DNA from 4 places in the Streptomyces sp. NPDC056480 genome. Region 2 is predicted to be linked to each of the others. Evidence: riboswitches for the same ligand, from Rfam matches in the RefSeq annotation. Region 2 holds a riboswitch; each other region holds the start of a gene.
What was found. Region 2 has a riboswitch for cobalamin ahead of ACFQ79_RS14080 (prenyltransferase/squalene oxidase repeat-containing protein). Riboswitches for the same ligand answer to the same signal wherever they lie in the genome.

Region 1 (7,490 bases), on a different contig from region 2:
ACCGAGGGCCTCGCGCAGCCCGGGCAGGGCCTGCGTGCCGCCCCAGATCTGGCGGGCGCGCAGGATGGAGAGGACCAGGTTGACCCGGGCCTCGCCCTCCGGGGCGCCGCCGAGGACGTGCAGACCGTCACGGATCTGGGCGTCCTTGACCTCGCACAGCCAGCCGTCGACGTGCAGCAGGAAGTCGTCGAAGCCGTCGTCCTCCGGACGCTGCTCAAGACCCAGGTCGTGGTCGAGCTTGGCGGCCTGGATCAGCGTCCAGATCTGGGCGCGGATCGCGGGCAGCTTCGCCGGGTCCATCGAGGAGATCTGCGCGTACTCGTCGAGCAGCTGCTCCAGGCGCGCGATGTCGCCGTACGAGTCGGCGCGGGCCATCGGCGGCACCAGGTGGTCGACGAGCGTGGCGTGCACGCGGCGCTTGGCCTGGGTGCCCTCGCCCGGGTCGTTGACCAGGAACGGGTAGATCAGCGGGATGTCGCCGAGCGCGGCGTCGGGGCCGCAGGCGGCGGACAGGCCGGCGTTCTTGCCGGGCAGCCACTCCAGGTTGCCGTGCTTGCCCAGGTGCACCATGGCGTCGGCGCCGAAGCCGCCGTCCTCGGCGCGGGCGGCGATCCAGCGGTAGGCGGCCAGGTAGTGGTGGGACGGCGGGAGATCGGGGTCGTGGTAGATCGCGATCGGGTTCTCGCCGAAGCCGCGCGGCGGCTGGATGAGGACCAGCAGGTTCCCGCGGCGGAGGGCCGCGAGGACGATGTCCCCCTCGGGGTTGCGCGAGCGGTCGAGGAACATCTCGCCAGGCGCCGGACCCCAGTGCTCCTCGACATGGGTCCGCAGCTCCTCGGGGAGCGTCGCGTACCAGCGCTTGTAGTCGGCGGCCGGGATGCGGACCGGGTTCTTGGCGAGCTGCTCCTCCGTCAGCCAGTCCTGGTCGTGGCCGCCGGCCTCGATGAGGGCGTAGATCAGCTCGTCTCCGTCGCCGGAGACCAGGCCGGGCAGGTCCTCGACCGGCCCGAAGTCGTACCCCTCCTCGCGCAGGCGGCGCAGCAGCGAGACGGCGGAGGCGGGGGTGTCGAGGCCGACGGCGTTGCCGATGCGGGAGTGCTTCGTCGGGTACGCGGAGAGGACGAGCGCCAGCCTCTTCTCGGCGTTCGGGATGTGCCGGAGCCGGGCGTGCCGTACGGCGATCCCGGCGACGCGGGCGGCGCGCTCGGCGTCGGCGACGTACGCGGGCAGCCCGTCCTCGTCGATCTCCTTGAAGGAGAACGGCACGGTGATCAGCCGGCCGTCGAACTCGGGGACGGCGACCTGGCTCGCGGCGTCCAGCGGGGAGAGGCCCTCGTCGTTCTCCTCCCAGGCGGCGCGCGAACCGGTCAGGCAGAGCGCCTGGAGGATCGGCACGTCGAGGGCGGCGAGCGCGCCCGCGTCCCAGGCCTCCTCGTCGCCGCCGGCCTGCGCCTCGGCGGGCTTGGTACCGCCCGCCGCGAGGACGGTGGTGACGATCGCGTCGGCGGTGCGGAGCCGGTCGAGCAGCTCCGGCTCGGGGGCGCGCAGCGAGGCCACGTACAGCGGGAGGGCCTGGGCGCCGGCGTCCTCGATCGCCGCGCAGAGCGCGTCGACGAAGGCGGTGTTCCCGCTCATGTGGTGGGCGCGGTAGTAGAGCACGGCGATGGTCGGGCCGGCCGTCGTGCGGGCGGTGCGCTCCAGGGGGCCCCAGGTGGGGGCGGCCGCCGGGGACTCGAAGCCGTGCCCGGTGAGCAGGACCGTGTCGGAGAGGAAGCGGGCCAGCTGCTCCAGGTTGGCGGGACCGCCGTGCGCCAGGTAGGCGTGCGCCTCGGTGGCGACGCCGACGGGGACGGTGGACGCCTCCATCAGCTGGGCGTCGGGGGCCTGTTCACCGCTGAGGACGACCACCGGCTTCCCGGCGGCGCGCACCGCGTCGAGGCCCTCCTCCCAGGAGCGGAGGCCGCCGAGGAGCCGTACGACGACGAGCTCGGCCTCGGCGAGGAGGCCGGTCAGCTCGGCCAGGGGGAGACGGGAGGGGTTGGCGAAGCGGTACTCCACCGGGCCGCCGGCCGCGCGGGCGCTGAGCAGGTCGGTGTCGGAGTGCGACAGCAGCAGAAGCATGGCGAGCGCAGGCCTTCCTCGGGGTTGTCCGCGCCCCGGGTGGTCGTGTGGGTTGGGGCCTCCCCTTGCTCGAGCGAAGCCGAGAGCTTGGGGAAGGGAGTTCCTGACTCACCCGTTCCGGTTCGTGCCGAGGCACGTCCGATACGGGCTCACAGTGGCGGGACCGCGCCGGATTCTCACCGGGCTTCCTCCCCGGGGTCCTGGGACCCCATGCCGTCTGCATAGTAGATCGTGCGGTCGACGGGCCGGGCCGGGTGGCGGAGTCTGCCGGATCACACTGCGGATCACCTGCGGATCACCTGCGGGCGGGATCGTGCACCGGGCCCGCTTCCGGCCCCGGGCCAACCGGCCTCCGCTCCCGAACCCGACCGGCCTCCGCCGCCGGACCGACCGGCCACCGCCCCCGAACCCGACCGGCCTCCGCCCCCGCGGTCGGCGGGCCCACGGCCGATGGGCGGGCCGCTCCGGCGGCCGGATCGTGCCCGGTGGCCGCCCGGCGACCCGTCGGTATGCTCGCCGCCATGCCGCCCACCCCGCCCCCGACGCCCGACCCGGGCGAAGCTCGCATACGGGACCGTGGCGACGCGTGCCCCGGGGCGCTGCGCCTGCACTCCGCCGACGACGGCCGCCTCGCCCGACTCCGCCTGCCAGGCGGCCGTTTGACGTCTCGTCAGGTCGAGACCCTGGCGGACGCGGCGGAGACGCTGGGTGACGGACGGCTCAGCATCACCTCGCGCGGCAACGCAGAGCTGCGCGGCCTCGCCGACGACTGCGGGGCCGAGCTGGCGGCGCTCCTCGACGCGGCGGGACTGCTGCCCTCCCCCACCCACGAACGCGTCCGCAACATCGTCGCCTCCCCCGCCTCGGGCCTCGACGGACTCGGCGCCGCCGACGTGCAGTTGTGGGCCCGCGAGCTGGACAGCCACCTGCGCTCCGCGCCCTGGGCGGCGGCGCTTTCCGGCCGGTTCCTCTTCGTCCTCGACGACGGGCGCGGTGACGTCGCCGGGCTCGGCGGGGATGTGACCTTGGTCGCAGTGGGCGGCGGAGAGGCCGAGCTGCACGTCGGCGGACGGGCCGTCCGCCTCGCGAACTCCGACGCGCCCGGCGCCGCCCTGGCGGTGGCGGGCGGGTTCCTGGCCGCGGCGCGGAAGGCCGGCACCGGGGCCTGGCGGGTCCGGGAGCTCCCGGAGGGGTACGCGGTGGACGTGGCGGAGTCCGGGGTGACGGCGGAGCCCGTACCCGCGCCGGAACTCCCCCAGGGCCCTCCCCTCTCTCCCGGCGTCCTCGGACCCGCCGCCCTCTCCGTACTCGCCCCGCTCGGCCGGCTCACCGCCGCCCAGCTCCGGGCGCTGCTCCCCGCCGACGAGGTCCGGCTCACGCCCTGGCGCGGGGTCGTCGTGGCCGGGGCCGGCGCCGACCGGCTGCCCGCCCTCGACGCGGCCGGGCTGATCACCCGCCCCGACTCCCCCTGGGCCGGTGTCACCGCCTGCACCGGGCGGCCCGGCTGCGCGAAGTCCCTCGCCGACGTCCGCGCCGACGCCGCCCGCGGACTCCCGGAACGCCCCGGGCACCCCGGGCACCCCGGACCCGTCGAGCACGCCGCCGCCCCCGTCCTCCCCGCACCCGCACCCGTCCTCCCCGTGCACTTCTCCGGGTGCGAGCGCCGCTGCGGACACCCGCACGGCGCCTGGACCGACGTCCTCGCCACCGCCGGCGGCGACTACCTGGTGGACGGCGTCCCCACCCCCCGTACCGCCCTGCCCGAAGCCGTGACCGCGGCCCGCACGACGAGATGAGCGAGAGCAACAGGATGTTCGACTACGAGAAGGACGGGGCGGAGATCTACCGCCAGTCCTTTGCCACGATCCGCGCCGAGGCGGATCTGGCGGGCCTGCCCGCCGACGTCGCCCAGGTGGCGGTCCGGATGATCCACGCCTGCGGCATGACCGACCTCGTACGCGACATCGCCTGGTCGCCGCAGGTCGTCACGAACGCCCGCGCCGCCCTCCGGGCCGGAGCGCCGATCCTCTGTGACGCGCAGATGGTCGCGAGCGGTGTCACCCGGCGCCGGCTGCCCGCCGACAACGAGGTGATCTGCACCCTCTCGGACCCGTCCGTGCCGGCCCTCGCCGCCGACCTCGGCACCACCCGCTCCGCCGCCGCCCTCGAACTGTGGCGGGACCGCCTCGAAGGCTCCGTCGTCGCCATCGGCAACGCGCCGACCGCCCTCTTCCACCTCCTGCAGATGGTCGCGGAAGGGGCCGGAAGGCCCGCCGCCGTCCTCGGCATACCGGTCGGCTTCATCGGCGCCGCCGAGTCCAAGGACGCCCTGGCCGCGCAGGACCTGGGCCTCGACTACCTCGTCGTACGGGGCCGGCGCGGCGGCAGCGCCATGACGGCCGCCGCGATCAACGCGATCGCCCACGAAGCGGAGATTCAGAAGTGACCGGCAAGCTGTACGGCGTGGGGCTCGGCCCCGGCGACCCGAACCTGATGACCGTGGCCGCCGTGAAGGCCATCGCCGCCGCCGACGTGATCGCGTACCACTCGGCCCGCCACGGCCGGTCCATCGCGCGCTCGATCGCCGCCGAGCACCTCCGCGAGGACCACATCGAGGAGCGGCTGATGTATCCGCTCACGGTGGAGACCACGGACCACCCGGGCGGCTACCGGGGCGCCCTGAACGACTTCTACGAGGAGGCCGCGGCCCGCCTCGCCGCGCACCTCGACGCCGGGCGCACCGTCGCCGTCCTCGCCGAGGGCGACCCGCTGTTCTACGGCTCGTACCAGCACATGCACAAGCGGCTCGCGGACCGCTACGACACGACCGTCATCCCCGGTGTGACCTCGGTGTCCGCCGCCGCCGCCCGGCTCGGCGAGCCGCTGTGCGAGGCGGAGGAGGTCCTCACGATCATCCCCGGCACCCTGCCGGAGGACGAGCTGACGGCCCGTCTCGCGGGCACCGACTCGGCGGTCGTGATGAAGCTCGGCCGCACCTTCCCCACCGTGAAGCGGGCCCTGGAGCGGGCCGGCCGGCTCGACGACGCCCGGTACGTGGAGCGGGCGTTCATGGCCGGCGAGCGGACCGGCGACCTCGCGGACGTCGACCCCGGGTCGGTCCCCTACTTCTCCGTCGCCGTGCTGCCCTCCCGTATCGACCGCGAACCCGCCGTACGCGAGCGGGGCGAGGTCGTCGTCGTCGGCACCGGCCCGGCCGGCGCGCCCTGGCTCACCCCCGAGTCGCGCGGCGCCCTCGTCAACGCCGACGTCCTCGTCGGCTACACCACCTACCTGGACCGGGTGCCGGTGCTGCGCCCCGGGCAGATCCGGCACGGCTCGGACAACAAGGTGGAGTCCGAGCGCGCCGAGTTCGCGCTCGACCTGGCCCGCCGCGGCCACCGGGTCGCGGTCGTCTCCGGCGGCGACCCGGGCGTCTTCGCGATGGCCACGGCCGTCCTGGAGGTCGCCTGCGAGCCGGAGTACGCGGACGTCCCCGTACGGGTCCTCCCGGGGGTGACCGCGGCCAACGCGGCCGCCGCCGCCGCGGGCGCCCCGCTCGGCCACGACTACGCGACGATCTCGCTCTCCGACCGGCTCAAGCCCTGGGACGTCATCGAGGCGCGGCTGCGCGCCGCGGCCGCCGCCGATCTGGTGCTCGCGCTCTACAACCCGGGGTCGAAGTCCCGTACGCACCAGGTGGCCGCCGCCCGCGAACTCCTGCTCGGACTCCGCTCCCCCGAGACCCCGGTGGTCGTCGCCCGTGACGTCGGCGGCCCCGAGCAGTCGGTCCGGGTGGTGACCCTGAAGACCCTGGAGCCCTCCGAGGTCGACATGCGCACCCTGCTCCTCGTCGGCTCCTCGCAGACGCGGGCGGTCGAGCGGGCCGACGGCCGGACGATCACGTGGACGCCGCGCCGCTACGGGTGACGGCCCCGGCCATCGGCGGAGGTCCGGTCAGTCGCGCGTGAAGGTGCCGAGACCCGTCTCGTCCAGGTACTCGACGCGGACGGTCTTGCCGTCCGGGGAGAACGTGACGCCGGTGAGGCCGACGGCGTTCTCCCCGCGCGTCGGGAAGCTGAACGTGTCGCCGGTGTAGTGCGTGAGCCGGTACGACTGGGGCTCCGGCCCCAGTCGCAGGACCAGACCGCCGTTCTCCTCGGCCACCGTCAGACGTCCGTAGTAGTCGCTGCTGTACGTGCCGGTGTAGGCGCTGTCGGCCTTCGCGGGCGTCGCGTCGGCCGGCGGCTTCGCGAAGTCCGTGTCCGAGCGGCCGGCCTCCGCCTCCTGCTCGTACAGCGCGTTGACGAGCGGCAGCCAGTCCCGGCTCGGCTTCCCTTCCTGCGCGGTGTCGAAGAAGTCGAGGGCGACGGCGTCGGCGACGCCGACCGGCGCGCCGTTGGTGAGGACGACGATGCCGAGCTGCTCGCCCGGCAGCATCGTGACGTTGGTGTGCGCGCCGAGCGCGAACGCGCCGGTGTGGGAGAGGCGGAGCCTGCCCTCGTCGTCGTACGACACGTTCCAGCCGAGGCCGTAGAAACCGGTCCTCGCGGCGGGTGCGTGCGCCGGGTTGGCGACGGACTCGGGGTGGTGGGTGAGGTCCAGGGCGTCCTCGGCGACGATCCGCTTCCCGTCGAGCGAGCCGTTGGCGAGCTGGAGCCGCAGCCAGATCGCCATGTCACGGGCCGAGGAGCTGACGCCGCCGGCGGGGGACTGGGCGTCCGGGTCCCGGACGAACTGCGCCTTCCAGGTCCCGTCGGCCTGCTTGACGTGGCCGTGGGCGCGGTCGGGGTTCGAGACGAAGTCCTGGAAGCTGGAGCTGGTGTCGTTCATTCCGGCGGGCTTGTAGAGGGTGTCCTCGGCGAGCTTCGCCCAGGTCACGCCCTTCTCCGCCGCGACGGCCTCGGCGGCCGCCGTCAGACCGAAGTTGGTGTACGCGTAACTGGCGCGGAACGGCGCGAGGGGCTCGTACCGCAGGTGGGACAGGATGTACTCCTGGTCGTATCCGAGGTCCTCGAGCAGGTCGCCCGCGTGGTCGGGGAGGCCGCTGCGGTGCGAGAACAGGTCGGCGACGGTCACGTGGTCGGTCACCCACGGGTCCTTCAGCCGGAACTCGGGGAGTTCGGGGTTGACCGGCTTCTGCCAGCCCTCCACGCCGACCGCTCCGGAGACGACGGTGGAGGCGATCGGCTTCGACACGGAGGCCAGCTGGAAGACGGTGTCGGCGTCGACCCTGCCCTCCTTGCCGACCTCGCGCACGCCGTACCCCTTGATGTGGACGACCTCGCCCTTGTGGACGACGGCGACGGAGACCCCGGGCACCCCGGTCTTCCTCATCAACTCCGCGACGCTCGGGTCGACCCGGGCGACGG
Region 2 (7,490 bases):
CGGGGTCAGGACCGAGCCGATCGCGACCCGCTGGCGCTGGCCCCCGGAGAGCGTCGCGATCGGGCGGTCGCGGAGTTCCGCGAGGCCGAGCAGGTCCAGGGTCTCCTCGACCCGGCGCCGCATGACGCCGGGCGCGAGGCCCAGGGACTCCATGCCGTACGCCAGCTCGTCCTCGACGGTGTCGGTGACGAAGTGCGCGGACGGGTCCTGGCCGACCGTGCCGACCAGGTCCGCGAGCTCGCGCGGCGGATGCGTGCGGGTGTCGCGGCCGTCGACCGTGACCCGGCCGGTCAGGGTGCCGCCGGTGAAGTGGGGGACGAGGCCGGAGACCGCGCCGAGGAGGGTCGACTTGCCGACGCCCGAAGGGCCGACGAGCAGGACGAGCTCGCCCTCGGGGACGGTCAGGTTCACGTCCCGCAGGGTCGGCTCGGCATCCTCCTCGTAGGTCACCGAGACGTTCTCGAAGCGGATCACGCCTTCTCCTTCGCAGCGGGAGCTGTCGCGGGTACGGGGGCCACGAACGCCGGCACCAGGCCCACCAGGATCGACACCGCCGGCCAGAGCGGCAGCTCCGGAGCCTCCAGCGGTACGACCCCGGGGTGCAGCGCCTCGGACGCGTACGTGTTCGCCCAGATCATCAGGACCGCCACCGCCACCCCGGACCCCGCGACCAGCCAGGCCCGCACCCCCCAGCGGTCCGGCCGGTACCGGGTGCGGACCGTCCGGCGGCCGCCGAGCCGCAGCCCCGCCATGGCCGCGACCAGCCCGGCGCCGAGCAGCGGCAGCCCGTATCCCGCGCCCTCCGCCGCGAGGAGCCCGTACGTACCGGCGCAGATTCCGAGCAGTCCGCCCAGGGTCAGGAGGTTCGTGGTGCGGCGTACCGAGGCCGGGACCTGCGCCGTCCGGCCGTAGCCGCGCGCGTCCATCGACGCGGCGACCGCGACCGACCGCTCCAGGGCCCCCTCCAGGACCGGAAGCCCGATCTGGAGCACCGCCCGCACCCCGCCCGTGGGGCGGCCGCGCAGGCGTCGGGCGGTACGCAGCCGCACCACGTCCGCGACCATGTTCGGCGCGAAGGTCATCGCCACGACGACGGCGACCCCGGCCTCGTACAGCGCGCCCGGCAGCGACTTGAGCAGCCGCGCCGGGTTGGCGAGCGAGTTCGCCGCGCCCACGCAGATCAGCAGGGTCGCCAGCTTCGCGCCGTCGTACAGCGCGAACACCAGCTGCTCGGCCGTCACCCGCCCCCCGATCCGCACCCCCTGCGCCCACTCGGGCAGCGGCACCTCGGGCAGCGTGAACAGCAGGTGGGTCCCCGGGATCGGGGAGCCGAGCAGCAGCGAGAAGACGACCCGCAGGAAGACGACGAAGAGGCCGAGCTTCACGAACGCGCCGTACGAGCGCGCCCAGGGCGCGTCCGTACGGCGGGCCGCCACGACATAGCCCGCGACCCCGACGAGGAGGCCGAGGAGGAGGGGGTTCGTCGTGCGGGAGGCGGCGACGGCCAGGCCGAGCGCCCACACCCACCACGCCCCGGCGTGCAGGGCGTTGGACCGGCTCGCCTCCGGGGCACGGAGGACGTCAGGAACCTTCATACCGGGCTCATCCGCGCCGGCGGGCCTTCCAGATCGCCGCCCCGCCCAGGGCCAGCACGGCCGCCCCGCCGGCGAGCACGCCGAAGGACGGGCCCCCGCCCTCCTCGCCGGCGGTCGCCGACGCGCTCGGCGCGGCCGACGCCGGGGTCTTCCCGGTCCCACCGGTCCCAGCGGTCTCCGCGACCGGCTCGCCGCAGCCCCGCGCGGGGTAGCCGGCGATGCCGCACAGCATGGCCGCGCCGTCGTACCGCAGCGGTTTCGCGACCACGGCGAGCGCCTCCGCGCCCGTCGCGTCCTCACGGACCTGCGCGCAGCCGGCCTCGACCCGCTTCTCCGGCGGGGTCTCGCCGGGCGGCGCGTCCGCCGGGCCGCCGAAGTCGACGACGACCGCGACCCGCTTCGTGCCGTCCTTCTTCTCCACGCCCCCGCAGATCCTCGTGAAGTCGGGGGCGACGGACGGCCGGGAGGTGTCGTTCGTGCCGTTGCTGATCGCGAAGCGGAAGCCGATCGCGTCGCCGTCGGCGGGGCGTGCGGTCGCCGGACCCTGGGTGGCGTACGTCCAGGCCTTCCCGCCGTCGCTCTCCCAGAACGACCAGTAGCGGTAGCCGGCGGCCTGCGCCGGGGCCGCCGCGGCCACGACCGAGCCGAGCGTCAGAAGCGCCCCGGCCGCGGCTCCCGCGGCACGGGAGCCACGCCTTCGTGCACCGGTTCCTCGCGCACCGTCGCCTCGCGAGGCGGTCACTTCTTGCGGCCGCTCACGAGGAAGCCGATGCCGACGCCGACGACCGTGCCGATGCCGATGATCCACCAGATGTCGAAGCCGCCCTCGTCGTCACTCGTGGACGAGGCCGAGGTGTCGGGCGTCTTCGGCGCCGGGCCGGTGGCGTTGAGCTGCTCCACCAGGTCCGCCGCAGCGAACTCGCGCGGGTCCGTCTCCGTCGCCCGCGCGGCCAGGATCAGCTGCGCGTACGCGGCCGGGCCGCCCTTCTTCGCCCAGGCGGCGGAGTTCTTCTCCAGCCACTCCACGGCGGGCTTCGCCTCCTTCGAGGCGCCGGACGCGGCGAGCGCGACGACGGCGTCGGCGGTGTTGCCGATGTCGGGCTGCTCGGTGGTGTCGGTGGCGCCCGGCATCGGCGGCAGGGTCAGGTGGCCGGTCTTCGCGAGGGCCTTCGCCAGGTAGGAGGCGCCGTTGAGCGCGGCCCGCTCGATCGTCGGCTTCGACAGGTCGTTGCAGACCGGCGGCTGCTCCGGCGAGGCCTTGGTGGCGACGACGCTCTTGCCGAGGCCCGCGAGGGTGGCCGCGGCGGTGGCGTCGGCGTTCGCGAGGAGCTTGCCGGCCTTGTCGGGCTGGTACGCGAAGGCCCCCGGGCCCTCCTTGTCCGTGCAGGGCAGCGCGAAGGACAGGAGCGCGTCGTAGGGCGTACGGCCCTCGGCGGAGGTGAACGAGCCGGGCCGCACGCCCGTCGCGGCGAGCGCGCCGACGACGACCGAGGTGGAGTTCGCGTCACTGGCGCCGCCCGGGCTGTAGCCCCAGCCGCCGTCCTTGTTCTGGACGGTGCGCAGCCAGTCGGAGCCCGCCTTGACGGCCTTGTCGACCGTCTCGGGGGAGGCCGACTGCTTCCGGACCGCCCGGAGTGCCTGCACGGCGATCGCCGTGGCGTTGGTGTCCCGCATGGTCTTCGCGTCGCAGGGCGTCGTGGCGTCGGCGCGGTACGAGCTGAACGAGCCGTCCGCGCACTGCTGGCCGAGCAGCCACTCCACGGACTTGTCGGCGGGCTGGAAACCGGTGGCGCGCTGGGCGAGGAAGGCCTGGGACTGGCGCCAGACACCGTCGTACGTCGGGTCGTTCGTGCCGTACAGACCGTCCGGGATCGTGACGGCGGAGGGCGTGGGGGAGGGGGCGGTGCTGGCCGCTCCCGCCACCCCGGCCGCTCCGGTGCCGAGCAGGACGGTGGCGGCTGCGAGCGCGGTGGCGCCGCGGCGGACGGTGTTCATGGGGCCCTCTCCTGCGGCCGGGCACCGGCACGCCTCAGGGGCACCAGGCTCCGGCTCCGTATTCCTCGACGGTGCCGGCGGTCACGTCCCGGACGGGGCATTCCGACTCACGACTCCCCTGTAGGGGTCGTTCACGGTTGCGGGTCAGTGCCGGATTCGCACCGGCTTCCCCCCGTACGGGCATGATGACGACCCGCCCACTCTACCGGCCCGTAGGCCCGCGGCCCGGCGGGTGCGAGGTGCCTCACACCGCCACGTACTCCACGGGGTCCGTCCCCTGCACCGCCTCCGCGCGGCCGAGTTTCACCAGGCGGCGCAGGTGCGCCTCGGCCTCGCTGACGGCGATGTTGCGGGAGCCGTAGGGGATCTGGTCCCAGGGGCGGTTCCACTCCATCCGCACGGCGAGCTGCCAGGGGGTGAGCGGGGTGGCGAGCAGGTCGAGGAGTCCGGTGAGCCGGTCCTCGTGGTGGTCGAGGAGTTCGCGGACCCGGCCGGCGGCGTCGGTGAAGGCGTGCTGGTGGGCGGGGAGGACCTCGGCGACGCCGAGGCGGCCGATGCGTTCGAGGGAGTCGAGGTAGTCGCCCAGGGGATCGGTGACGGTGGAGTCGTCGGGGTCCTCGTACAGTCCGATGTGCGGGGTGATCCCGGGCAGCAGATGGTCGCCGGAGAAGAGCCGGCCGTGGCCGGGCAGCCGGGAGGGGTGCTCCTCCTCCAGGTGGAGGCAGACGTGGCCGGGGGTGTGGCCGGGGGTCCAGATCGCGCGCAGTCGCCGTCCGGGGAGGTCGAGGAGTTCGCCGGGGGCGATCTCCCGGTCGGGGAGGGCGGAGCGCAGCCCGGGCAGGGTGCGCAGCCGGCCGGAGGTGCGGGCGGCCCGCAGCGGGACGAGGTGGTCCTCGGGGGCGCCGACGGCGGCGAGCTTGCGGGCGAGGTAGTCGAGCCAGGTGCCCGGCTCGGCGTCCCGGGTGCGGCGTACGACGTCGGTGTCGGCGGCGTGCATGGCGATCCAGGCCCCGGACGCCTCGCGGACCTTGCCGGACAGGCCGTGGTGGTCGGGGTGGTGGTGGGTGATGACGACGCCGTGGACGTCCGGCACGTCGATGCCCAGCGCGGCGAGTCCGCCGGTGAGTTCGGTCCAGGAGGCCGGGTCGTCCCAGCCGGTGTCGACGAGGACCGGGCCGCGGTCGGTGTCGAGGACGTGGACCAGGGTGTGGCCGAGCGGGTTGTCGGGGATGGGCACCCGGAGCGACCAGACGCCTCCGCCGTGCTCGGTCACCTGGGGCAGCGGTCCCTGTGGAGCGGGCATGGGTCCTCGTCTCTCCGCGGCGGTGCGGGGCGCGCGTTCTCCGTATCTGGAACTGACGATACGTCAGGTGTAGCCCGGGGGAACAGGACTTCGGCCATGGCCGGGAGGGGGCGGGGCGCGGGCGCGGCCGGGGTCCGTCCGGAGCATTGCCCTCGATAACTAGAACTGGTATCAGTTCTGATGCATCGTCAGGGACAACATCTCCTCATGAAGGCGGCGGTCATGACCGAGCTTGTGGAGCACGGAAAGCTGTTCATCGGCGGGGAGTTGACCGACCCGCTCGGCGAGGACGTCATCGAGGTCGTCTCCCCGCACACCGAGCAGGTCATCGGGCGCGTCCCGCACGCCTCCACCGCCGATGTCGACCGGGCCGTGGCCGCCGCCCGCCGGGCCTTCGACGAAGGGCCCTGGCCCCGGATGACGGTGGAGGAGCGGATCGCCGTCGTCAGCCGCATCAAGGACGCGATCGCCGTACGCCACGAGGAGATCGCCCGGTCCATCAGCGCGCAGAACGGCTCCCCGTACTCCTGGTCCGTCCTCGCCCAGGCGCTCGGCGCGATGATGGTCTGGGACGCGGCGATCACCGTCGCCCGCGACTTCACCTACGAGGAGCGGCGCGGCGGCGTCCTCGGCCCGCTGCTCGTCCGGCGCGAGCCGGTGGGGGTGGTCGCGGCCGTCGTCCCGTGGAACGTGCCGCAGTTCACCGCCGCCGCCAAGCTGGGGCCCGCGCTGCTCGCCGGCTGCACGGTGGTCCTCAAGCCCTCGCCGGAGTCGCCGCTCGACTCGTACATCCTCGCCGACATCGCCACCGGGGCCGGGCTGCCCGAGGGCGTGCTCAGCATCCTGCCCGCCGACCGCGAGGTCAGCGAGTACCTCGTCGGGCACCCCGGCGTCGACAAGGTCTCCTTCACGGGTTCGGTCGCCGCGGGCAAGCGCGTCATGGAGGTCGCCGCCCGCAACCTCACCCGCGTCACCCTCGAACTCGGCGGGAAGTCTGCCGCCGTGATCCTGCCCGACGCCGACCTCGCGACCGCCGTCGCCGGGATCGTCCCGGCCGCCTGGATGAACAACGGCCAGGCGTGCGTCGCGCAGACCCGGATCCTCGTCCCCCGCTCCCGGTACGAGGAGATCGCCGAGGCCTTCGCCGCGGCGGCCGGCGCGCTCGTCGTGGGCGACCCGCTCGACCCCGCCACCCAGGTCGGGCCGCTGGTGGCCCAGCGGCAGCAGCAGCGTTCGCTCGACTACATCCGGATCGGCCAGGAGGAGGGCGCCAAGGTCCTCTCCGGCGGCGGCCGGCCGGCCGGGCTCGAACGGGGCTGGTACGTCGAGCCGACGCTCTTCGGCGGCGTCGACAACTCCATGCGGATCGCCCGCGAGGAGATCTTCGGACCGGTCATCTGTCTCCTGCCGTACGGGGACGAGGCCGAGGCCCTGCGCCTCGCGAACGACTCCGACTTCGGGCTCAGCGGCAGCGTCTGGACCGGGGACGTGGAGCGCGGCATCGACTTCGCCCGCGGCGTGCGCACCGGCACCTTCAACGTCAACACCTTCAGCCTGGACATGCTCGGCCCGTTCGGCGGCTACAAGAACTCCGGACTGGGGAGGGAGTTCGGGCCCGAGGGCTTCGGGGAGTACCTGGAGCACAAGATGATCCACCTGCCGGCCGGTTACGAGGGCGGCGCGTGATGGGGGACCGCTGGCACGTCGAGGTCGACCGGAGCGTCTGCATCGGTTCCGGCATGTGCGTGAACCACGCCCCGGACGGTTTCCGCCTCGACACCGCCCGGCAGTCCCACGCACGCGAACCGGAGTCGGACGCGGGGGAGAAGCTGCTCGCGGCGGCCGAGGGGTGCCCGGTGGAGGCCATCATGATCACTCTGGCGGAGGGCGGGGAGCCGGTCTTCCCGCCGGAGGAGTAGCCGGGCCGCCGGCCCCGGGCCGCCGGAACCGCCGCGACCTGCGCGTACCGCGTGTGTGAGACTCCCTCGGCACACGTACGTACGCGCAGGGAGCGGGGCAGTCATGCGGGGTCGGGGCAGGGGCCGGGGCAGAGGGTGGGCGACGGTCGCGAGTGCGACGGCGGCGGTGGTCCTCGGGGCCGGATGCGGGACCGGCGCTGGGGGAGGGGCCGCCGCCCCGGCCTTCGGCCGTGAGGCGGCGCACGCCGAGATCGTCGCCGCCGTGAAGCAGGCGGGGCTGCCGAAGTCCGACCTGCCGGGGGCCGGCGGGCCGGTCCCGACGGGCTCCACGCCGCGCCCCACCCCGTCCACGGACCAGGAGCGGCTCCAGGAGCGCGTCCTCGCCTGCACCGCCTCCTGGCAGTACGTCGGCCCGCCCGTCGACGGATCGCGCGGCGCCCTCGAGAAGGCGGTCACGGCGCTCGTCGCCGAGGACTGGGTCCAGGGCGAGCGCCAGGTGGAGAAGCTCGACGACAAGGGCGGCACCATGCTCCAGCACACGCTCAGGAAGCGGGGCTGGACGCTGTACGCCCGCCACACCGGCATGCGGAAGTCGCTGACCATGGAGATGATCTCCCTGCGGGCGACGGAGAACGCGTGCATGAATCGCTTCACCGAGCAGGAGAAGAAGTCCCTGTT
Region 3 (7,490 bases), on a different contig from region 2:
GAACCAGCCGTCGCTCTCCAGCACTTCGGCGGTCTTCTCGGGGAGGTTGTGGTACCCGCGCATGACGCCGGGCCCCTTCAGGAGAATCTCCCCGTCCTCGGCGATGCGCACCTCGGTGCCGGGCAGGGGCCTGCCGACCGTGCCCACCCGGAAGTCCTCGGCGGGGTTGACCGTGACGGCGGCGCTGGTCTCCGTCAGGCCGTAGCCCTCCAGTACGGGCACGCCCGCGCCGGCGAAGAAGTAACCGATGTCGGAGGCGAGTGCGGCACTGCCCGAGGCGCTGCCGCGGAGTTCGCCGCCGAAGGCCGCCCGGATCCTGCCGTACACGAGCCGGTCGGCGACGGCGTGCTGCACGGAGAGCCACAGGGGCAGCGTGCGCCGTCCCGTCGCCACCGTCGTCTCCTGCCCGGTCCTGGCGTAGTCGCGGGCGACCTGCGCCGCCCACAGGAAGATCTTGTGCTTCACGCCGCCCTCGGCCTTCGACCTGGCCGCGATGCCGTTGTAGACCTTCTCGAAGATCCTCGGTGCGGACGCCATCACGGTGGGCCGGACGGCGGGCAGGTTGGTGATGATCCGGTCGATGCGGCCGTCCACCGCGATCACGCTGCCGGTCTTCACCTGACCGGCGATCAGGGCGTTGCCGAAGACATGGGACAGCGGCAGCCACAGGAACTGCACGTCGTCGGGGAGCAGCAGCCCGCTGACCTCCTGCGCGACGGCCTGGTAGGACCAGCAGTCGTGCACCAGACGCACGCCCTTGGGGCGGCCGGTCGTGCCGGACGTGTAGATCAGGGTGGCGAGCTGGTCCGGCCCGATGGCCCCGACCGCGGAGTCGACCGCGTCCGGATGCTCCTGGAGGTGCGCCGTGCCACGCTTCTCCAGCTCGGCGAGGGTCAGCACGTCCAGCCCGTCGACCCGGGGCAGGTCCGCCTCCGGGTCGAAGACGATCACGGTGCCGAGCCCGGGCAGGTCCTCCGTGCGGCCGGCCACCTTGACCAGTTGCTCGACGTTCTCGACGAAGATCGCCCGGCTGCCGGAGTCGGCGAGGATGTACGCCGTCTCCTCGGCGTTGGTGCTCGGGTAGACGGCGGTCGCGGCGACGCCGGCGCACATCATGCCGAGGTCGGCGAGGATCCACTCGATCCGTGTCGAGGAGGAGATGGCCACGCGCTCCTCCGGCCGCAGCCCGAGGGTGAGCAGACCGGCCGCGATCGCCTTCACGCGCTCGGCGGTCTGGGCCCAGGTCAGCGAGCGCCACTCCTCGGCGCCGTCGGCGGCGTGCTCGGCCGCCACGGGGTAGCGATAGGCCTCGCGGTCGGGCGTGGCCTCGACCCGTGAGAGGAAGATGTGCGCCACCGACCGCGGGCGGCTTTCAAGAAGGTGCTGCGCGGAACTCATCTCAACCCCCCGGGACCGGACCGCCCGTCAACGATTGATTGACCGGCCGGTAACTTGCGAGCTGTGGTGAGGCTAGGCGGAAACGCTCCGGTGCGTAAGGGAGCGGGCGAAGAAAGGTACGGCGTCAGCGGGCATTCGGGGAGGCGGAGGAGCCGGGGGGCTCGGGGGACTCGGGGGGCTTGGAGGAGTCGGGGGCTCGGAGGCGTTGGGGGCGGCTCGGAGGAGCCGGGGGCTCGGGGGGGGAATCCGGCGGCGGCTCGGGCCGCGGGGCGCCCGCCCCGTCCCCCGGAGGCCCGTAGCGCACGGCCGCCGGTGGTGCACGGGCCGTCGCCATCCGGAGCGGTCCCGCGGGATCGAACTTACGATGGGCGGGAGCCGGCGTCGGCAGTCCGCCGTGCCGGCCGTCCGAGGCGAGCAGGGCGGAGGCGCATGGCACAGGTCACCGACGCGGCACGGACCGTCATCCTGACGGTGGACGACGACCCGGGAGTGTCCCGTGCCATCGCCCGCGACCTGCGGCGCCGCTACGGCGGCGGCTACCGTATCGTGCGCGCCGAATCCGGCGAGTCCGCTCTCGAAGCGCTCCGTGAGCTGAAGCTGCGGGGCGATCTCGTCGCCGTGATCCTCGCCGACTACCGCATGCCGCAGATGAACGGCATCGAGTTCCTCGAACAGGCCCTCGGCGTGTACCCGGGGGCCCGGCGCGTCCTGCTGACCGCGTACGCCGACACCGGCGCCGCCATCGACGCGATCAACGTCGTGGACCTCGACCACTACCTGCTCAAGCCCTGGGACCCGCCGGAGGAGAAGCTCTACCCCGTCGTGGACGACCTCCTGACGGCCTGGCGCGCCAGCGACTACCGCCCGGTGCCCGCGACCAAGGTGGTCGGTCACCGATGGTCGGCGCGGTCCTCGTACGTACGCGAGTTCCTGGCCCGCAACCAGGTGCCGTACCGCTGGTACTCCTCCGACGAGCCCGAGGGCCGGCGCCTCCTCGACGCGGCCGGCGCCGACGGCCGGCGGCTGCCCCTGGTGATCACGCCGGACGGCACGGTACTCGTCGAGCCGGACGCGCCCGAGCTGGCCGCCCGGGTCGGGCTCGCGACGACCCCGGCCGCCGACTTCTACGACCTCGTCGTCATCGGCGGCGGCCCGGCCGGACTCGGTTCGGCGGTGTACGGGGCCTCCGAGGGGCTGCGGACCGTGCTGGTCGAGCGTTCGGCGACCGGCGGACAGGCCGGTCAGAGCTCCCGGATCGAGAACTACCTCGGCTTCCCGGACGGCGTCTCCGGCGGGCAGCTCACCGAACGCGCCCGCCGCCAGGCCACCCGCTTCGGTGCCGAGATCCTGACCGCACGCGAGGTCACGGGTCTGGAGGTGAACGGCGCGGCCCGCGTCGTCCGTTTCTCGGACGGCACGGAGGTCGCCGCCCACAGCGTCATCCTCGCGACCGGGGTGTCCTACCGGCAGCTCGTGGCACCGGGCTGCGAGGACCTGACCGGACGCGGTGTCTACTACGGCTCCTCCCTCACCGAGGCGTCCTCCTGCGAGGACCAGGACGTGTACATCGTCGGCGGCGCGAACTCCGCCGGTCAGGCCGCGGTGTTCCTCGCGCGGGGCGCGAAGTCGGTGACGCTCCTCGTGCGCGGGGAGTCGCTGGCGGCGTCGATGTCGTACTACCTGATCCAGCAGATCGATGAGGCGCCGAACATCACCGTGCGGCCCCGGACGGTCGTCGACTCGGCGCACGGCGAGGAGCACCTGGAACGGCTGACCCTGCGTGATGCCGCGACCGGCGCGACCGAAGTCGTGGACGCCCAGTGGATGTTCGTCTTCATCGGGGCGGCCCCGCTGACCGACTGGCTCGACGGGACGGTGCTGCGCGACGAGCACGGGTTCATCCTGGCCGGGCCCGACCTCACGCCGGACGGGCGGCCGCCGGCCGAGTGGGCCCTCGACCGGCCGCCGTACCACCTGGAGACGAACGTCCCGGGTGTGTTCGTGGCGGGCGACGCGCGCGCCCAGTCCGCGAAGCGCGTCGCCTCGGCCGTGGGCGAGGGCGCCATGGCCGTGATGCTCGTCCACCGGTATCTGGAGCAGTCATGAGCGGACAGGACAGGGGCGCGCAGGGCATGGGCGGGCAGGGCATGGACGGCGCGGGCGGCTCGGACGCGGGCGGCGAGGTCATGCCCTGCGACCGGCACGAGATCGGCTCGTTGTTCCTGTTCGAGAAGCTCTCCCCCGAGCAGCTCTCCCGGCTGTGCGCCGAGGGACGGGTGGAACGGTTCGGGCCGGGGCCCGTCTACACCGAGGGCGACCCGGCCACCTGCTTCTACGTGATGATCGAGGGAACCGTCGTCCTGTACCGCCGGGTCGGCGGCGACGACGTGGAGGTGAGCCGCACCTCGCAGCGCGGCGTGTACGCGGGGGCCATGCAGGCGTACCTGGGCGACCGCGTGCCCCAGACGTACAACAACTCCATGCGCGTGACCGAGCCCACCCGGTTCTTCGTCATGCCCGCGCAGTCGTTCGCGGACATCATGGCCGAGTGGTTCCCGATGGCGGTGCACCTCCTCGAAGGGCTGTTCTTCGGCTCCAAGAACACCCAGCGCGCCATCGGTCAGCGCGAACGGCTCCTCGCGCTCGGCTCGTTGTCCGCCGGACTCACCCACGAGCTGAACAACCCCGCCGCGGCGGCCGTCCGGGCGACGGCGTCGCTCCGGGAGCGGGTCGGCAAGATGCGGCACAAGCTGTCCGTCATCGCCAAGGGGCCCTACTCCCGGGAGGCGCTCGCCGACCTCATCGAGATCCAGGAGCGCACCGCGGAGCGGGTCGCCAAGGCGCCGGTGCTGAGCCCGCTGGAGGCGGCCGACCGGGAGGACGAGCTCGCCGACTGGCTGGAGGACCACGGCATCCCGGAGGGCTGGCGCATCGCGCCCACCTTCGTCCAGGCCGGTCTGGACACGGACTGGCTGGAGCAGGTGGCGGCGACCGTGGCCGACGACGTGCTGCCCGGGGCCGTCGGCTGGCTCAACTACACGGTCGAGACGGAGCTGTTGATGGACGAGATCGACGACTCCACCAACCGCATCTCCCACCTGGTGGACGCGGCCAAGCAGTACGCGCAGCTGGACCGCGCCCCGCACCGCGAGGTCGACGTCCACGAACTGCTCGACAGCACGCTCCTGATGCTGTCCGGCAAGATCGGCAACCGGGTGCGCGTCGTCAAGGACTACGACCGTTCCCTCCCCGACGTGCCCGCCTATCCGGCGGAGCTGAACCAGGTGTGGACCAACCTCATCGACAACGCGGTGTCCGCCATCGGGAGCGACGGCGGCGACGGCACCCTGACGGTCCGCACGGCCCGGGAGGGCGACCGGCTGCTCGTGGAGTTCCGCGACACGGGCCCCGGCGTCCCCGAGGAGATCCGCAGCCGCATCTTCGACCCCTTCTTCACGACCAAGCCGGTCGGCGAGGGCACCGGTCTCGGCCTCGACATCTCCTGGCGGATCGTCGTGAGCAAGCACCACGGAAGCCTCCAGGTCGAGTCCGTCCCGGGCGACACCCGGTTCCAGGTACTGCTGCCCCTGACCGCCGCCGACCCTACGGATACCCCTGACACCACTGACACCGCGGAGGAGCGCTCATGACCGAGATCGAGGGAATCGACCCGAGCGTCCCGCCCGCCGGCCCCGGCTGCGGGGACTGCGACGCGGTGGGCGGCTGGTGGTTCCACCTTCGGCGCTGCGCCCAGTGCGGGCACATCGGCTGCTGCGACTCCTCCCCGGCCCAGCACGCCACCGCGCACTGGAAGTCCACCGGGCATCCCCTCGTCCAGAGCTTCGAGCCGGGCGAGAGCTGGTTCTGGAACTACGCCACCGACGACCTGTACGACGCGGGTCCCGCCCTGGCCCCGCCGGACGGCCACCCCGCCGGCCAGCCGGCCCCCGGCCCGGCCGACCGCGTCCCGCAGGACTGGCGGCAACACCTCCACCGATGAAGGCCGCCGAAGTGCGGTCGTCGCGTTCCGGCATGCGGTCAGGGGTGTGCGGTAGGCCCTCGTCCGCCTAAGGTGGCCGTGCAGCTGGTTCGCCCCGTCCGCCAGGCGGGATGCGTCGTAAGAGGGAACCCGGTGGGAATCCGGGACTGCCCCGCAGCGGTGAGCGGGAACGACCGCCGTCATACGCACTGGGCCCGGACGGGTCTGGGAAGCGACGGCCAGTAGGTGCCCTCCGGTCGATCCGGAGAGCGTGCCCGCGAGTCCGAAGACCTGCCCGTTGCCCGCGCGCGGACGATTCCGTGTGCGGAGATCCCGGTGACCTCGTGGGCGGGTCGGCGCGCATATCGAGCGGCACGTGCGGCTTCCCGCGTCGTGGTCCGCCGGTCTGTCCGTTCCTTCGCGTCCGCGTCCCGTCTCCGGGGCGCTCAGGACACATCTCGCGAAGGAGAGTTCCGTGACACCGAAGCCCGCGGCCGCGGCAGTACGAGCCACCGTGTACGGGTACCCCCGCCAGGGGGAGAACCGTGAGCTGAAGAAGGCCGTCGAGGGGTACTGGAAGGGCCGTGTCGACGCCGGCGCGCTCCGGGAGACCGCGGCCGAGCTGCGCCGGTCGAACTGGCGGCAGCTGACCGAGGCCGGTCTCCACGAGGTGCCGACCGGTGACTTCTCGTACTACGACCACGTCCTGGACACCAGCGTGATGGTCGGCGCCGTCCCCGACCGGCACCGTGCGGCCGTCGAGACGGACGCGCTCGACGGGTACTTCGCGATGGCCCGCGGCACCCAGGACGTCGCGCCGCTGGAGATGACCAAGTGGTTCGACACCAACTACCACTACCTGGTGCCCGAGCTGGGACCCGACACCGTGTTCACCGCCGACTCCCGCAAGCAGGTCGCCGAGCTGAAGGAGGCCCTCGCGCTCGGCCATGCCGCCCGGCCGGTGCTCGTCGGCCCCGTCACCTACCTGCTGCTCGCCAAGCCCGCGCAGGGCGCGGCTCCGGACTTCGAGCCGCTGACCCTGCTGGACCGTCTGCTGCCGGTGTACGCGGAGGTGCTCGCCGATCTCCGCGCGGCCGGGGCCGCCTGGGTGCAGCTGGACGAGCCCGCGCTGGTGCAGGACCGGACACCGGCGGAGCTCGACGCCGTCGCCCGCGCCTACCGTCGACTGGGCGGCGCCACCGACCGACCGAAGCTGCTCGTCGCCTCCTACTTCGGGCGGCTCGGGGACGCCCTGGGCGTGCTGGCCAAGGCGCCGGTCGAAGGGCTCGCCCTCGACTTCACGGACTCGGGCGCCGCCAACCTGGACGACCTCGCCGGCGTCGGCGGGCTGCCCGGCAAGCGCCTGGTGGCGGGTGTCGTCAATGGACGCAACGTCTGGATCAACGACTACCAGAAGTCCCTGGGGACCCTCGGTACCCTCCTCGGGCTCGCCGATCGGGTGGACGTCGCCGCCTCCTGCTCCCTGTTGCACGTGCCGATCGACGCCGCCGCCGAGCGGGAGATCGATCCGCAGATCGCCCGCTGGCTCGCGTTCGCCCGCCAGAAGACCGCGGAGATCGCCGTCCTGGCGCGCGGGCTCGCCCAGGGCACGGACGCCGTCGCGGCCGAACTCGCCGCGAACCGCGCCGATCTGGCGTCCCGAGCCGGGTCCGCGCTCACCCGGGACCCCGCCGTGCGGGCCCGTGCCGCCGCCATCACCGACGCCGACGGGCGGCGCTCGCAGCCGTACCCGGTACGGACCGTGGCCCAGCGGGCCCAGCTGGGCCTTCCGCTGCTGCCGACGACGACCATCGGTTCGTTCCCGCAGACGGGCGAGCTGCGCGTCGCGCGGGCCGATCTGCGGGCCGGCCGGATCGACGCCGCCGGTTACGAGGAGCGGATCAAGGACGAGATCCGCGAGGTCCTCTCCTTCCAGGAGAAGACGGGGATCGACGTCCTGGTGCACGGCGAGCCCGAACGCAACGACATGGTGCAGTACTTCGCCGAGCAGCTCACCGGCTATCTGGCCACCGAGCACGGCTGGGTCCAGTCCTACGGCACCCGCTACGTGCGGCCGCCGGTCCTGGCCGGGGACATCTCCCGCCCCGAGCCG
Region 4 (7,335 bases), on a different contig from region 2:
GCCTTGCGGTAGGGCAGGCCGTCGATCTCACGCATCATCTCGTCGAGCAGCCCCTCGTAGACCTGCATCTCGAGGGAGCTGATCCGTCCCAGGTCGTGATTGACCTTGGCGAAGTACCAGTCCTCGTAGATGGACCGGTCGAGGACGTTGTCCCCCCGCTTGTACGCCTCCTTGATCGCGGCGAAGCGCGTCTGGAGGAAGTACAGCTGGAGGAGGAAGGGGTACCGCTTCGCCTGGATCTCCTCGGGGCTCGCCGTGTAGAAGAGGGGCAGGATCGGGTTGTCCTCCACGCTCTCGTAGAAGACGTCGCTGCCCAGCTCCTTGGCGATCAGCTCGGCCACGCTCGTCTTGCCGATTCCGATCATGCCGCCGACGCAGATCACGGACATACCTCACTTCTCCCTGGGGGTCTTCTCTAGCGTGGGCGGGTGAGCCGGGTGAGCTGGGAAACCCGCACCAATGAGACGCACGCCGGCGGTCACCCGATTCCCTGGGATCTTTGTGATCAGCGTCATGTGGTCCCGTCCGGACCGAGGCCCCGGGGGGCCGCTGTCCCGGACCGGCCTGACCGTTCCGCGGCCGCCGCGCGCAGCGACGAGCCGCGGTCCTGAGGCCGCCCTGAATTTTAGATGACGAATGGGCCCCGGATGGGCCGGTCCGCGGGCGCCCGGCTCACCGCCCCCGAAGCGGGGAGCCGCCCCGGCGGGCTACGGCGTGAGCCAGCCGCGCAGCAGCCTGCTCACGGCGGGCATCGCGACGTAGGTCATGAGCACGTTGAACACACAGGCGACGATCGCGCTGCTGAGCAGGAGGGGGAGACCGGTCAGCCGGGGGATGAGGAGGAGGCTGCCCAGGAGCGAGATCGGGTAGATCGCCAGGGTCGCGCTGATCGCCATCTTCCACCGGGGCGGGGCCGGCCGCGTCGAGCCCGGCTTGGCGAACCAGGTCTCCATGCCGGTCAGCGTGCGCCGGGCGATCTCCGTGTGGTGATGCCCCTCGCAGCCGGCGAACCAGGCTGCCCGCTCCGGGGACTCCTGCCAGGCCCGGCACGCCGCCTCGTCCCGGAAGCGGTGAACGAGGAACCACGGGGCGTCGCCGCCGGAGGAGCGGAAGAGGCCGTATCCGAGGTGCCCCGGGAAGGCGGCCGCGCTGTCGAGGATGCCCCGGGCCCACAGCTCGAAGGCCGCTTCGTAGCCGGGCTCCACCCGGCGGGCTATGAGGAGGGTCACCTCGCCCGTGTCGGCGGGGACGGTGGCGTGCTCAAGGCTGATCGCGGTCATACGAACTCCATCTGATCTCACCGCGCCCGGCCGTACTCTACGCAGGGAACCGCCGTGGGTGGTGTCCGGCTCGCTCGCCCGGGAGACGAAGTGGTCGTCCGCTTCACCGCCATGTGCGCCGGCGTCACCGCGTCACCGCGTCATCCCCTCACCGCGTCACCACGTCACCGCGTCATCCCCTCACTGCGTCACTGCGCCCAGCGTCCCGCGATCAGCGCGGCCTGCTCCCGCAGCGCCGAGACCAGCTCCTGGGCGGCCTGGTTCGACGCCGAACGCGGGACGGCGACGCTGATCTCCCGCGCCAGGGCCGGTCCGGCCGGCGGGCGTACGGCCAGGTCGGGGCGCGGTGCTCCCAGCGCGAGCCGGGGGATGAGCGCCACACCCGTCCCGGCGGCCACCAGGCCCTGGACCACCGCGTAGTCGTCGGTACGCAGCGCATGCAGCGGCTCGAACCCCTCCTGGCCGCAGGCCCACGCCAGTACACGATCGCACGGGTCGTGCGGGTCGGCGGCGCCCACCCACGCCGCGTCGCGCAGATCGGCGAGCGGGACCCGGTCCAGCGAGGCGCACGGGTGGTCCTCCGGCATGACCAGGAGGAGGGGATCGGACAGGAGCGGATGGACCTCGACCTCCTCCTCCAGGTCGAGGCGGTCGCCGGGCTGGGAGAAGACAAGGGCGGCCTGGAGCTCCCCGGCGCGCAACGCGCGCAGGAGCAGGGGGAGTTCGCCTTCGGTGAGCGAGATGTGGACGCCCTGCCGATGGAGGCGCTTGACCGCCGGCGCGAGCAGCAGGGCTCCGGCCGTCGGAAACGTGCCGATGTGGATGGTGCGCATGCCGCGCTCGGCGAGGTTGCGCACCTCGAGCTCGGCATGGCGGAGGCGTTCGAGCACGGCCTCGGCGTGCGGCAGCAGGGTCTCGCCGAGCTCGGTCAGGGTGGCGCCTCGCGGTCCGCGCTGGACGAGCCGGGCGTCGAAGTGCGCTTCCAGGGAGGCCAGGTGGTGGGTGATCGTCGGCTGGCTGTAGTGCAGCGCACGGCCGGCGGCGGCCAGTGATCCCTCCTGGGCGATGGAGCGGAGTACCTGGAGATGTCTCACGTCGAGCATATAGAGATCCTATGGAGGGTCCACGAAAAGTCCACCGTTCCTCAATGGCTTGAGGACTGTCACGCTCCCGGGGTGAACACGCGAACGACCGATCACCGCACCCCGATCCCCACCGATCCCGGCTCCGGCCAGCTGTCCGCCCCCTTCGCGGAGGCGGTGCTCGCCCATGCCGCACGGGACTGGCTCAGGCTGAACGTCCCCGGCCATGCCGCCGCCCCAGGATCGGACCTCGCCGGGTTCTTCGGCTCGCGGGTCACGGCCCTGGACTTCCCGCCGCTGCTCGACGGCATCGACCTCGGCGCGGACACCCCGCTCGACAAGGCGCTCGCGCTCGCCGCGGAAGCCTGGGGCGCCCGGCGCACCTGGTTCCTGACCAACGGCGCGTCGCAGGGCAACCAGATCGCCTCGATGGTGGCCCCCTCGCTGGGCCGCACGCTCGTCGTGCAGCGCAGCGTGCACTCCAGCGTGATCGACGGGCTCGTGCTCTCGGGCATGGACGCGGTCTTCGTCCAGCCTTCGGTCGACCGCGAGCAGGGCATCGCCCACGGCGTGACCGCCGCGGACGTGGCGGCGGCACTGGAGCGGACGCCCGACGCGGCCGCCGTGTACATCGTCTCCCCGAGCTACTTCGGCGCGGTCGCCGACGTGCGCGCCCTCGCGGACACCGCCCATGCCGCCGGAGTCCCCCTGATCGTCGACGAGGCATGGGGATCCCACTTCGGCTTCCACCCCGCGCTTCCCGCGGGCGCGCTCTCCCTGGGCGCGGACCTGGTGACGTCCAGTACGCACAAGCTCGCGGGCAGCCTGACGCAGTCGGCGATGCTGCACGTGGCGGAAGGCCCGTTCGCGGACCGGCTCGAAGCGCTGGTGGACCGGGCGTTCCGGCTGGTGCAGTCCACCTCGGCCAGTGCGCTGCTGACCGCGTCCCTGGATCTCGCGCGCAGGAGCCTGGTCACCGACGCCGTGGCGACGGCGGCGTCGGTCGAGGCCGCCGACGAGGTCCGGGGCGTCGTGCGGGCGCTCGGCCGGTTCAGGGTGGTGAGTGACGGCTTCCCCGCCTTCCCCGACATCGTCGGCTTCGATCCGCTGCGGATCGCCCTCGACACCCGCGCCGGCGGGATCACGGGCCACGAGGCCAGGCGGCTGCTCTTCCGGGACCACCGGGTGATGGTCGAGGTGGCGACCGACGCGGCGATCGTCGCCGTGATCGGCGCGGGCTTCGTCCCCGACACGGACCGGTTCCTCGAAGCCCTGCACACCCTGCCGTCGCCGCTCACCGGATCCGGCACCGACCCGGCGGCCGTGCCGCACCTGCCCGTACCCGGCCCCGCGAAGCTCACGGCCCGCGAGGCGTTTCTGAGCCCGACCCGGGTGCTGCCCGCGGAGCGGGCCGTCGGACGGATCTCCGCGGACACGCTGGCCGCGTACCCGCCCGGCATCCCCAACGTCCTGCCGGGCGAGGTCATCACAGCCGAGGTCGTGCGCTTCCTCCAGCGGACCGCGAGCGCACCGAACGGCCATGTCCGCGGGGCGCTCGACCTGAGCGTCACCAGGCTGCGCGTCGTCGACTGAGACGCCCGCCCCCCCGGGGTGGGGGGTGGACTTACTAGGACGTCCAACTATATGTTCGTGGACAAGCCCGCGGTGCAGGGAAGCCGGTGTGAATCCGGCGCGGTCCCGCCACTGTGACCGGGGAGTGTGCTCTTCAGCAGATGAGGCCACTGACGGAATCCATCCGTCGGGAAGGCCGGAGAGCGCGCGCTGATCCGGGAGTCAGGATACCGGCCGTGGGGTGTTCCGTGTTGTCCACGAGGATGGAGCAGACACGCATGGCACCGGTACGTGACCACGGCCCAGGTGATCCGGCGGAGTACCCGAACCCCGAGGCCCTGTCCTCGCGTTCGTGACTCGACGGAGGCGTCCTCGCCTCCCCCTGTCCCGCGGGAGGACCCGCGTGCGCGCACCCCGATCGGTGCCGTGCTCGCTCTCCTCGCCGCGCCCTCCTCGGATCCTCACCTGACGAGAGCAGGCTTCGATGGTCCGCGAACTCACCCATTTCATCGGCGGAAAGCACACCACCGGCACCTCCGGTCTCTTCGCCGACGTGTACGACCCCAACACCGGCGCGGTCCAGGCCAGGGTCCCCCTGGCCGGACGCGTCGACACCGAGGCGGCGATCGCCGACGCCGAGACGGCCCAGCAGGAGTGGGGCCGGTGGAATCCGCAGCGACGCGCACGCGTCCTGCTGCGCTTCCTCCAACTCGTCGAGGGCGAAAGGGACTCCCTGGCCCGGCTGCTCTCCGCCGAACACGGCAAGACCGTCGCCGACGCCCACGGCGATCTTCAACGCGGCCTGGAGGTGGTCGAGTTCGCCGCCGGGATCCCGCACCTCCTCAAGGGGGAGTTCACCGACAACGCAGGCACCGGCATCGACGTGCACTCGCTCCGCAGCCCACTGGGAGTCGTCGCCGGGATCACCCCCTTCAACTTCCCCGCGATGATCCCGCTGTGGAAGGCCGCACCGGCCCTGGCCTGCGGGAACGCGTTCATCCTCAAGCCGTCCGAGCGTGACCCCTCCGTACCCCTGCGGCTCGCCGAGCTGTTCCTGGAGGCCGGGCTCCCGCCCGGCGTGCTCAACGTCGTCAACGGCGGCAAGGAAGCCGTCGACACCCTCATCGAAGACCCCCGCGTCCAGGCCCTCGGCTTCGTCGGCTCCACCCCGATCGCGGCGCACATCTACGCCACCGCCGCCGCGCACGGCAAACGCGCCCAGTGCTTCGGCGGCGCCAAGAACCACATGATCGTGATGCCCGACGCCGACCTCGACCAGGCCGCCGACGCGCTGATCGGCGCCGGCTACGGGTCCGCCGGCGAGCGCTGCATGGCCATCTCCGTCGCCGTCCCGGTGGGGGAGGAGACCGCCGACGCGCTCGTCGCGAAGCTGAAGGAGCGCATCGCGGGCCTGCGGATCGGCACCTCCGACGACCCGGACGCGGACTTCGGTCCCCTCGTGAGCCGCGACGCCCTCCACCGGGTGAACCGCTACGTCGGCATCGGCGTCGCCGAGGGAGCCGAACTCGTCGTAGACGGACGGGAGTTCACTCTCCCCGGTCACGAGGACGGATTCTTCGCCGGACCCTCGCTGTTCGACCGGGTCACCCCCTCGATGAGGATCCACCAGGAGGAGATCTTCGGCCCCGTCCTGTGCGTCGTACGGGCCGCGGACTACGAGGAGGCCCTGCGGCTGCCCAGCGAGCACCCGTACGGCAACGGCGTGGCGATCTTCACCCGGGACGGCGACACCGCCCGCGACTTCACCCGCCGCGTCAACACCGGCATGGTCGGCGTGAACGTCCCCATCCCGGTCCCCGTCGCCTACCACACCTTCGGCGGCTGGAAGCGCTCCGGCTTCGGCGACCTGAACCAGCACGGCCCCGACTCCATCCGCTTCTACACCCGGACCAAGACCGTCACCTCGCGCTGGCCCTCCGGGGTCAAGGAAGGCGCGAGCTTCACCATCCCGACGATGGGATGAGCGCCGTGACCACCCTCACCGAGGACCAGCTCGCCCTCGCCGAAGTCACCCTGGACTTCGCACAGGAGCAACTCGCCCCGCACGCCGTGGCCTGGGACCAGGACAAACACTTCCCCGTCGACGTCATCCGCAGGGCCGCCGCACTCGGCCTCGGCGGCGTCTACGTACGGGAGGAGCACGGCGGCTCCGGACTCACCCGGGCCGACGGCGTCCTCGTCTTCGAGACCCTGGCGACCGGCTGCCCCTCCATCGCCGGCTACCTCTCCATCCACAACATGGTCGCCTGGATGATCGACCGGTACGGAGACCCCGCCCAGCGTGCCCGGTGGCTGCCCGGCCTCTGCTCCGCCGAGACCCTGGGCAGCTACTGCCTCACCGAACCCGGCGCCGGCTCGGACGCCGCCGCGCTGCGGTCCCGCGCCGAACGGGACGGCGGGCACTACGTCCTGACCGGAGTGAAGCAGTTCATCTCCGGCGCCGGGGTCTCCGACGTGTACCTCGTCCTCGCCCGCACCGGTGGGGACGGCCCCCGCGGGATCTCCGCCTTCGTCGTCGAGCGCGACGACCCCGGAGTCTCCTTCGGCGCCGACGAACGCAAGATGGGATGGAACGCCCAGCCCACCCGCCAGGTGGTCCTCGACGGCGTGCGGATCCCCGCCGACCGGCGCCTCGGCGCCGAGGGCGAAGGCTTCCGCATCGCCATGCACGGTCTCAACGGCGGCCGTCTCGGCATCGCCGCCTGCTCCCTCGGCGGCGCCCGGAGCGCCCTCGACCGCAGCCTCACCCACCTCGCCGACCGCGAGGCCTTCGGCGCGCGACTGCTCGACGCCCAGGCCCTGCAGTTCCGGCTGGCCGACATGGCCACCGAACTCACGGCCGCCCGCGCGCTGGTACGGCAGGCCGCCGAGGCCCTGGACCTGGGTGACCCGCAGGCGGCCCAACTCTGCGCCATGGCCAAGAGGTTCGCCACCGACACCGGGTTCTCGGTCGCCGACCGGGCGCTGCAACTCCACGGTGGATACGGCTACTTGAGCGAGTACGGCATCGAGAAGATCGTCCGGGACCTGCGGGTCCACCGGATCCTGGAAGGAACCAACGAGATCATGAACGTCATCGTCGCCCGCGGCCTGACGGAGCACCTGCGATGACCGGCGACCACACGACGGGCGACCACACGACCGGCGACGAAGAGGTCGTCGTCCGCGTCGAGGGGCGCACCGGCCGGCTGATCCTCAATCGCCCCAAGGCCCTGAACGCGCTCAGCCACGGCATGGTGCGGAGGATCGAGCAGGCCCTCACCGCCTGGCGGGACGACCCCGCCGTCGAGACGGTCGTGATCTCCGGGGCCGGGGAACGCGGACTGTGCGCGGGCGGCGACATCCGCGCCATCTACGAGGACGCCCGGGTGGGCGGCACC

Region 1: linked by a shared signal. The riboswitch ahead of cobN (cobaltochelatase subunit CobN) and the one ahead of ACFQ79_RS14080 (prenyltransferase/squalene oxidase repeat-containing protein) in region 2 are both predicted to bind cobalamin.
Region 3: linked by a shared signal. The riboswitch ahead of metE (5-methyltetrahydropteroyltriglutamate--homocysteine S-methyltransferase) and the one ahead of ACFQ79_RS14080 (prenyltransferase/squalene oxidase repeat-containing protein) in region 2 are both predicted to bind cobalamin.
Region 4: linked by a shared signal. The riboswitch ahead of ACFQ79_RS04775 (CoA-acylating methylmalonate-semialdehyde dehydrogenase) and the one ahead of ACFQ79_RS14080 (prenyltransferase/squalene oxidase repeat-containing protein) in region 2 are both predicted to bind cobalamin.

Annotation. Positions count from the first base shown of each region.
Region 1 is NZ_JBHTSA010000034.1:38,908-46,397, reverse strand. It holds gene cobN (cobaltochelatase subunit CobN) at 1-2,121, opposite strand, end outside; cobalamin riboswitch at 2,200-2,348, opposite strand; gene ACFQ79_RS17475 (cobalamin biosynthesis protein CobG) at 2,631-3,917, shown strand; gene ACFQ79_RS17470 (precorrin-8X methylmutase) at 3,932-4,567, shown strand; gene ACFQ79_RS17465 (precorrin-2 C(20)-methyltransferase) at 4,564-6,048, shown strand; gene ACFQ79_RS17460 (serine hydrolase) at 6,076-7,490, opposite strand, start outside.
Region 2 is NZ_JBHTSA010000025.1:39,351-46,840, reverse strand. It holds gene ACFQ79_RS14095 (ABC transporter ATP-binding protein) at 1-474, opposite strand, end outside; gene ACFQ79_RS14090 (energy-coupling factor transporter transmembrane component T) at 471-1,595, opposite strand; gene ACFQ79_RS14085 (SCO2322 family protein) at 1,603-2,337, opposite strand; gene ACFQ79_RS14080 (prenyltransferase/squalene oxidase repeat-containing protein) at 2,334-3,590, opposite strand; cobalamin riboswitch at 3,667-3,803, opposite strand; gene ACFQ79_RS14075 (MBL fold metallo-hydrolase) at 3,835-4,893, opposite strand; gene ACFQ79_RS14070 (aldehyde dehydrogenase) at 5,116-6,579, shown strand; gene ACFQ79_RS14065 (ferredoxin) at 6,579-6,812, shown strand; gene ACFQ79_RS14060 (hypothetical protein) at 6,916-7,490, shown strand, end outside.
Region 3 is NZ_JBHTSA010000005.1:166,666-174,155, forward strand. It holds gene ACFQ79_RS04730 (AMP-dependent synthetase/ligase) at 1-1,398, opposite strand, end outside; gene ACFQ79_RS04735 (FAD-dependent oxidoreductase) at 1,828-3,504, shown strand; gene ACFQ79_RS04740 (ATP-binding protein) at 3,585-5,048, shown strand; gene ACFQ79_RS04745 (UBP-type zinc finger domain-containing protein) at 5,045-5,398, shown strand; cobalamin riboswitch at 5,467-5,691, shown strand; gene metE (5-methyltetrahydropteroyltriglutamate--homocysteine S-methyltransferase) at 5,853-7,490, shown strand, end outside.
Region 4 is NZ_JBHTSA010000005.1:177,432-184,766, reverse strand. It holds partial or broken gene ACFQ79_RS04795 (deoxynucleoside kinase) at 1-389, opposite strand, end outside; gene ACFQ79_RS04790 (antibiotic biosynthesis monooxygenase) at 708-1,280, opposite strand; gene ACFQ79_RS04785 (LysR family transcriptional regulator) at 1,469-2,383, opposite strand; gene ACFQ79_RS04780 (aminotransferase class I/II-fold pyridoxal phosphate-dependent enzyme) at 2,456-3,955, shown strand; cobalamin riboswitch at 4,009-4,188, shown strand; gene ACFQ79_RS04775 (CoA-acylating methylmalonate-semialdehyde dehydrogenase) at 4,419-5,918, shown strand; gene ACFQ79_RS04770 (acyl-CoA dehydrogenase family protein) at 5,915-7,066, shown strand; gene ACFQ79_RS04765 (enoyl-CoA hydratase/isomerase family protein) at 7,063-7,335, shown strand, end outside.